3 regions of the Phytopseudomonas flavescens genome follow, and region 2 is predicted to be linked to each of the others. Evidence: riboswitches for the same ligand, from Rfam matches in the RefSeq annotation. Region 2 holds a riboswitch; each other region holds the start of a gene.
The links. A riboswitch is a leader RNA that binds a small molecule or an ion and turns the genes downstream of it on or off. The one in region 2 is predicted to bind cobalamin.
Positions count from the first base shown of each region.

Region 1: linked by a shared signal. The riboswitch ahead of cobG (precorrin-3B synthase) and the one ahead of cobW (cobalamin biosynthesis protein CobW) in region 2 are both predicted to bind cobalamin.
Region 3: linked by a shared signal. The riboswitch ahead of FHR27_RS02405 (TonB-dependent receptor) and the one ahead of cobW (cobalamin biosynthesis protein CobW) in region 2 are both predicted to bind cobalamin.

Region 1 is NZ_JACBYV010000001.1:4,683,345-4,685,604, reverse strand. Features, by position in the region: gene FHR27_RS20965 (bifunctional cobalt-precorrin-7 (C(5))-methyltransferase/cobalt-precorrin-6B (C(15))-methyltransferase) at 1-774, opposite strand, end outside; cobalamin riboswitch at 910-1,247, shown strand; gene cobG (precorrin-3B synthase) at 1,344-2,260, shown strand, end outside.
Region 2 is NZ_JACBYV010000001.1:4,549,598-4,551,857, reverse strand. Features, by position in the region: gene FHR27_RS20415 (CbtA family protein) at 1-439, opposite strand, end outside; gene FHR27_RS20410 (CbtB domain-containing protein) at 450-635, opposite strand; cobalamin riboswitch at 736-937, opposite strand; cobalamin riboswitch at 1,056-1,239, shown strand; gene cobW (cobalamin biosynthesis protein CobW) at 1,336-2,260, shown strand, end outside.
Region 3 is NZ_JACBYV010000001.1:568,488-570,747, forward strand. Features, by position in the region: gene FHR27_RS02400 (LacI family DNA-binding transcriptional regulator) at 1-764, opposite strand, end outside; cobalamin riboswitch at 879-1,083, shown strand; gene FHR27_RS02405 (TonB-dependent receptor) at 1,194-2,260, shown strand, end outside.

The DNA.
Region 1 (2,260 bases), 130 kb from region 2:
GCCGGCTCCCACGTCCCAAAGCAGTTCGCCGGGCAGCGGCGCCAAGCGCGCCAGGGTGATGGCGCGCACGTCGCGTTTGGTGAGTTGCCCGTCGTGGCGATAGGCATCGTCCGGCAGGCCCGGCGTGAGCGGCAAGCGCATGGCGTCATCACCGGCCACGCAGTCGATCGCCACCAGATTCAGATCAGCGGAGCGAGCCAGCGACCAGCCATCAGCCAGGCCATCGATACGCCGCTCGCGCTCACCGCCCAGGTGTTCGAAGACGCTCAGCCGACTGGGGCCGAAACCACGCTCGCGCAACAATCCGGCGATGGCCGCCGGGCTCTCGCCATCGTTGCTCAGGACCAGCAGGCGCACGCCGGGATGGATCTGCGTATTGAGCGCCGCCAGCGGGCGGCCAACCAGCGACACCAGAGGCGTGCTCTGCAACGGCCAGCCCAGGCGAGCCGCCGCCAGCGAGCAGGAAGAAGGCGCCGGCAGAATGTGCAGTTCCTCGCTCGGCAGCTCACGGGCCAGGCTGGCACCGACACCAAAGAACATCGGGTCACCGCTGGCCAGCACGCAAACCGGCGTGCCGCGGCGCTCGAGTACCGGGGCCAGGGAAAACGGCTTCGGCCAGGGCAGGCGTGTGGCACGGATACAGTGCGGCAACAGTGCCAGTTGGCGCTCGCTACCGAACACCTGCTCGGCGGCCAGCAACGCATGCCGCGCCGCCTTGCCGAGGCCGGGGTAGCCGTCTTCGCCAATGCCCACGACGGTCAGCCAGGGTGTCATGCGTTTTTCCTCATCCTAGAAACAGCCATAAGCTGCAAGCCTCAAGCGACAAGCCAACGAGTCGTCAGCAACCTGTTTCCGGCTTGGCGCTTGCCGCTGATCCACACGGCTTTTCATCCGGGTGGGCAAAGCGGGCATAATAGCGCCTTCGTCGGTGTCCGTCGGCTGCGTGGTACGTAGGCGCGGGCCTAAGAGGGAACACGATATAAAACGTGTTCAATATCTAGCGAGCTAGAGCCATGCAAGGCAGAAAGGGGCGAGAAAGCGGAGTTTACGACTGTAAATGAGCATTTCGAGTCGCTTTCTAACGCAGCAGGGCCGACGCGCAGCAGATATTGAGCAGGTTTTCAGCCGTGGCTGCCCCCGCAACTGTTGCAGCGAGCGCCTGTGCCAATCGCCACTGGGAAACCGGGAAGGCCGGCCACGCGCCATGACCTGCGAGCCAGGAGACCTGCCGACGGATTCAGTCGCATGTGCCCACACCGGGCGGGGTGTCCCGGTGATAGAAGCTCGTCCTTCTCTGGCCTATCCTCGAACGGATGCCCATGTGACCCGACCCCGGTGATCCGTTGAAACAGGCTTTTTGCATTCCATCCCCTGCTGTTCGCCCCTCGGCCTGTCCGGGGTTGCTGCGTATCGTGCAGGCGAAGGACGGCGGCATCTGCCGGATCAAGCTGGCCTGCGGGCGCCTCGATGCCACCGGAGCTGAGCGCATCGCCAGGGCCGCACAACGCCATGCAGGCGGCGTGATCGAAGCCACCAACCGCGCCAACCTGCAGATCCGCGGCATCCACGCCGGCAGTGAAGACGCGTTGATCGGCGAGTTGCTGGCCGCCGGCCTCGGCCCGCGCTCACCCGCTGCCGACGATGTGCGCAACCTGATGGTCAGCCCGGCCGCAGGCGTGGATCCGCAAGCGCTTGTGGATATCTCGCCACTGGCCATGCAGTTGCTGGCGACGCTGGAAAACACAGCGCATCTGCATGCCCTGTCGCCGAAGTTCGCCCTGCTGCTCGACGGCGGCGAACGCCTCGCGATGCTCGAACACCCCCACGATATATGGCTCAGCGCGCTGCCGCTGAACGGCGGTATCGGCTATGCATTCGGGCTGGCCGGCTGCCCGCCCTTCGCAGAAGAAGATGCAGCCGCGTTGGCTGTCGTGCCGCAAGCCTCTGCTCACGAACTGATCATCGCCTTGCTCGACCTGTTCCTGGAGCTGGCCACGCCAGAGCAGACGCGCATGCGGCATCTGCTGGAAAACCATTCTCCTGCCGATCTGCTGCAGCGTCTGCAGATACGGTTGGGAGATGTGCTGCTGCCTGCAGGCAACTGGCGCCGCACCCCGGCGCAAGACAATGCCCATCTCGGTATCCATGAGCAGCGTCAGCCGGGTCTCGTGCATATCGGCGCCGCCGCTGTGCTCGGTCGGTTGGATGCCGAACAGTTACTCGGCCTGGCAGATCTCGCCCGCCGTTACGGTGATGGCAG
Region 2 (2,260 bases):
GCAATTCGGCCGCAGCGGTACCTGGCAGCTCCGGCGGCAAGCCGCTCGAGGGCGCGAGCACGAAAGTGGCGAAACCGGCCAGGCCCCAGAGCAGGCCCTGCCAGGTTCTCTCGGGGGCGCGCAGGGTGAACAGGCCGGCGAGCATCAGCGCGAAGCCCACACCTACCACCAGGTTGCTCAAGCCTGTGGATAACAGCCGTTGCCAGCCATCTTCCGGTGCCCATGCTTCACCGTCATGGCTGTGAGCGCCAGCGGCGCCATGATCGTGAGCGGCGCTTGCGGTGTCGTGGTTGTGTTCGATGCTGGCCGCGGGCTCGACGACTTCGAACGTCTCGGCATGCAGGATCAGCGGGGTTATCCACAGGCTCTGCAGCAAGGTCAGCACGATGGCAGCGAGCAGGCCGGCGAAGCCTGCGGTCTGGGCGATGCGCTTGATCATCCTGGCGTCCTCAGTGGCACGGGAACGCGGCGCTATGCCGGGTATCGTGGGCCGCATTGTGCAAGGCTTCGACGTGGGAGAAGCCGGCGAAGAAGATCAGCACGGCGCCCAGCACGCAGCTGCCAACGGCAAGCAGAATACGCTGTGACAGGGGAAGTGCAGGTGCGCTGGAGTGCGAGATGGCGCTGCTGGACATGGTCGTGAACCTTCACTATGAGGTGAACGGCACAGCAGGGACGCAGCGAGCCCGCCCGCATAACGGGCAGCTATCGGCGCGTGCCCGCCCACCGCGGGTTGCCAAACAGAGGATTCAGGCCGGTCTCCGGGCTCACGATGATCACTGGGCAGTGATAAGGATCGGCCTTCCCATGCTTTCGCACAGTGGCCACGACGATCCTGACATTCGCTTACCGTTGCGGGGGCAGCGCCGGACTCGAACCGGCTTCCCGTTTCACCTCACGCACGGCGGCGTGAGACACCTGAAACAACCGCGCAAGAACACCACGAAGCGGCAAGTGCGTCAATATGTTGCAGATTCAGGCTCTGTGGACGTTTCAGCACGACCGCGTTGAAACGTCCACGGACCCTAGCGATTGACCGTGTCGCAGGCTCTGCGTAGCCTTGTGCTCTTCGAGGTTCTCCATCGATAGGTATGGAGCTAAGAGGGAACACGGCAAGCCGTGGCTGCCCCCGCAACTGTAAGCAGCGAGCGCATCGCCAATCGCCACTGGGAAACCGGGAAGGCCGGCTACGCGCCATGACCTGTGAGCCAGGAGACCTGCCTCGATAACGCTTTCGACAACCGGGCGGGGTGATCCGGTGATGCCTTCGCCAGCCTCGGCTGGCGCCTGCCATCCTATTGCCCGCTCGCCGTTCATTCAGACGCAGGGCCAATCATGAAAACGCTCGCCAAACTACCCGTCACCATCGTCACCGGCTTTCTCGGTGCTGGTAAGACCACCTTGCTGCGGCACATGCTTGAAAACGCCGAGGGCCGTCGCATTGCGGTGATCGTCAACGAGTTCGGTGAACTGGGTATCGACGGTGAGATCCTCAAGCAATGCACCATCGGCTGCACCGAGGAAGAAGCCAACGGTCGGGTTTTCGAACTGGCCAACGGCTGTCTGTGCTGCACCGTGCAGGAAGAGTTCTTCCCGGTGATGCGCGAACTGGTGGAGCGTCGCGGCGACCTCGACCATATCCTGATCGAAACCAGCGGCCTGGCCCTGCCCAAGCCGCTGGTCCAGGCCTTCAACTGGCCGGAAATCCGCAACGCCTGCACCGTCGATGCGGTGATCACCGTGGTCGACAGCCCGGCGGTGGCTGCCGGCACCTTCGCTGCCTTCCCCGATCAGGTCGATGCCCAGCGTAAGCTCGATCCCAACCTCGATCATGAGTCGCCCCTGCACGAACTGTTCGCCGACCAGCTGGCGAGCGCCGATCTGGTGATCCTCAACAAGGCCGATCTGCTCGATGCCGAGACCCTGGCAGCGGTGCGCGCCGAAGTCGGCGAAGAGCTGCCGCCAGCGGTCAAGGTGGTGGAGGCCCATGGCGGCTCGTTGCCGCTCAATGTGCTGCTGGGCCTGAACAGCGAGACCGAGTTGCATATCGAAGGTCGTCGCACCCACCATGACGATGAAGGCGACGACCACGATCACGACGAGTTCGACTCGTTCCACGTGGAACTACCGGAAGCCGATGAAGCCCGCCTGCTGGCCGCGCTGAAGGATGTGGTCGGCAAACACGGCATCCTGCGCATCAAGGGTTTCGTCGCCGTGCCGAACAAACCCATGCGTCTGCTTCTGCAAGGGGTCGGCCTGC
Region 3 (2,260 bases), 4.0 Mb from region 2:
TCGGGGCGCTCGCCACCGGCCAGCAGGCGCTGCAGGCCTTCGCGCCCGAGGTTCACCGTGGCCGGTGGCGGCAACACCACGCGAGGCACCTCGGCAATGCCCTGGCTCGCCAGTTCGCCGATCAGGCTTTCGCAGCGGCGGTGGCCGCGGGGGTCATCCAGGGTCACCACGGCGAAACGTCGATAGCCCTTGCCCGTCAGGTAGCGCGCGGTGGCCACTCCGACCGCCTCGTGGGAGAAACCCACCAGCATGTCCAGCGGCCGCGGCGCGAGATCCCAGGACTCGACGATGGGAATGCCCGAACGCGACAGGCGTGTGCGGCTGGCCTTGGTGTGCAGGGTGCCGGTCAGCACGATGCCATCGGGACGGCGCCGCAGGATGGCGTCGAGCAACTGCTCTTCGCGTTCGGCGCTGTAGTTGGTCAGGCCGATCAGCGTCTCGTGGCCGGCTTCGGTGAGGGTGTCGATCAGTGCCTGCACCGTGTCCGAGAAGATCGAGTTGGCAACCGTGGGCACCAGCAGGGAAATCAGCCGGCTGCGCTGTTCGGCCACGCCAGTGAGCATGGCCGGCACGTAGCCGGTCTTGTGCACGGCTCGAAAGACCTTTTCGCGCAGTTCGGGGCGGACGATCTCCGGCTGGTTGAGCGTACGCGACACGGTGATCGGCGAAACCCCGGCGACCTTGGCCACGTCCGCCAGCGTCGGCGGCTTGCTTGGGGCACTAGAGGAGCGCCTGCCGGTCGCTCGATCATCGTCTCGCTGCATCCTGTGTTTCCTGGCCAACCCGAGTCGGGCGATGTTATCCCAGCAGGCGATGCCTTGGTGCACGGATCGCGGCAACTGCATGGCGATGATTGACGGCTCGACGCTTGGATGGTCAGATGCGCGCCAGTTTCAGGTGTCCCATGCCGCCGTGCATGGGGTGAAACGGGAAGCCGGTTCGTCATGAACATGATCAGTCCGGCGCTGCCCCCGCAACGGTATGCGAGCGAAGCATTCGAATGACCACTGTGCCACGGCATGGGAAGGTGAATGCTTCATGACCCTCGCGAGCCCGGAGACCGGCCCGAAACTTCAGTTTGGCAAACCCGCGGTGGGCGGGCGCAGGCCGGTTTCCGTGGGCTTCGTACGCCTGCGATTCCCTATGCGTTGTTCCCTCCGGGATTCATTCATTCCTGTTTCGAGTGGAACGACATGTCCCGATCTTCTCTGTTCTATGCCCTGTCGGGCAAATCCCTGCGCGTGGGCCTGGTGCCCTGCGTGCTGTTCGCCATGCCCGTGCAGGCCGCCGAGTCGGACGAGCCCTTGGCCTTGCCGTCGACGGCGATCACCGGCACAGCCGACGAGTCGTCGCAGCCGCCTGATCTGCACACGCCAACCACCTCCGGTTCGCGCCTGGGGCTCACCCCACTGAAAACGCCGGCAAGCACCAGCAGCCTCAGCGGTGCGCAAGTGCGTGGCCGCAATAACCTCACCGTACAGGACGCCGTGACCCGCACACCGGGCATCACCACGATCGGTACGCCCGGCAACGGTGGCACCGCGCTGTCGGCTCGCGGTTTTTCCGGGCATGCCTCGACCATGCAGCTGTACGACGGTACCCGCCAGTACATCGGCGCTGGCACCGTGACTTTTCCGGTCGATACCTGGTCGGTGGAGCGTCTCGACGTGCTGCGTGGCCCGGCTTCGGTGCTCTATGGCGAGGGCGCGACCGGTGCGGTGATCAACGTCATCCCGAAGAAGCCCTTCACGGGTGAGGTCCGCAATCAACTGCGCTTGGGGTATGGCAGCGATGATCGTCGCCAGGCTGCGCTGGACAGCGGTGGCTCGCTGAACGACGCCTTGAGTTACCGCTTCACCCTCAACCAGCAGGCCAGCAACGGCTGGGTCGACCGTGGCGATTCCGAGAGCCTGGCACTCAGCGCGGCGTTGCGCTGGGACGCCAGTGACGACCTGAGCTTCACCCTGTCCCACGATCATGCCGATCAGCAGCCGATGCGCTACCTGGGCACGCCGCTGGTCGATGGCCGTTTTCGCGAGAGCCTGCGTGAGCGCAACTACAACGTCGCTGACGCCGATATTCAGTACCACGACCAGATCACCCGTCTGGTCACCGACTGGCAGATCAGCGACACCCTCAGTGCCAGCAACCAGCTCTACTACATCAAGACCCAGCGCTACTGGCGCAATGCCGAGGCCTATCGCTGGCAGCCGGGTGATCTGGTCGAGCGTGGCGATTTCTGGCGCATCAAGCACACTCA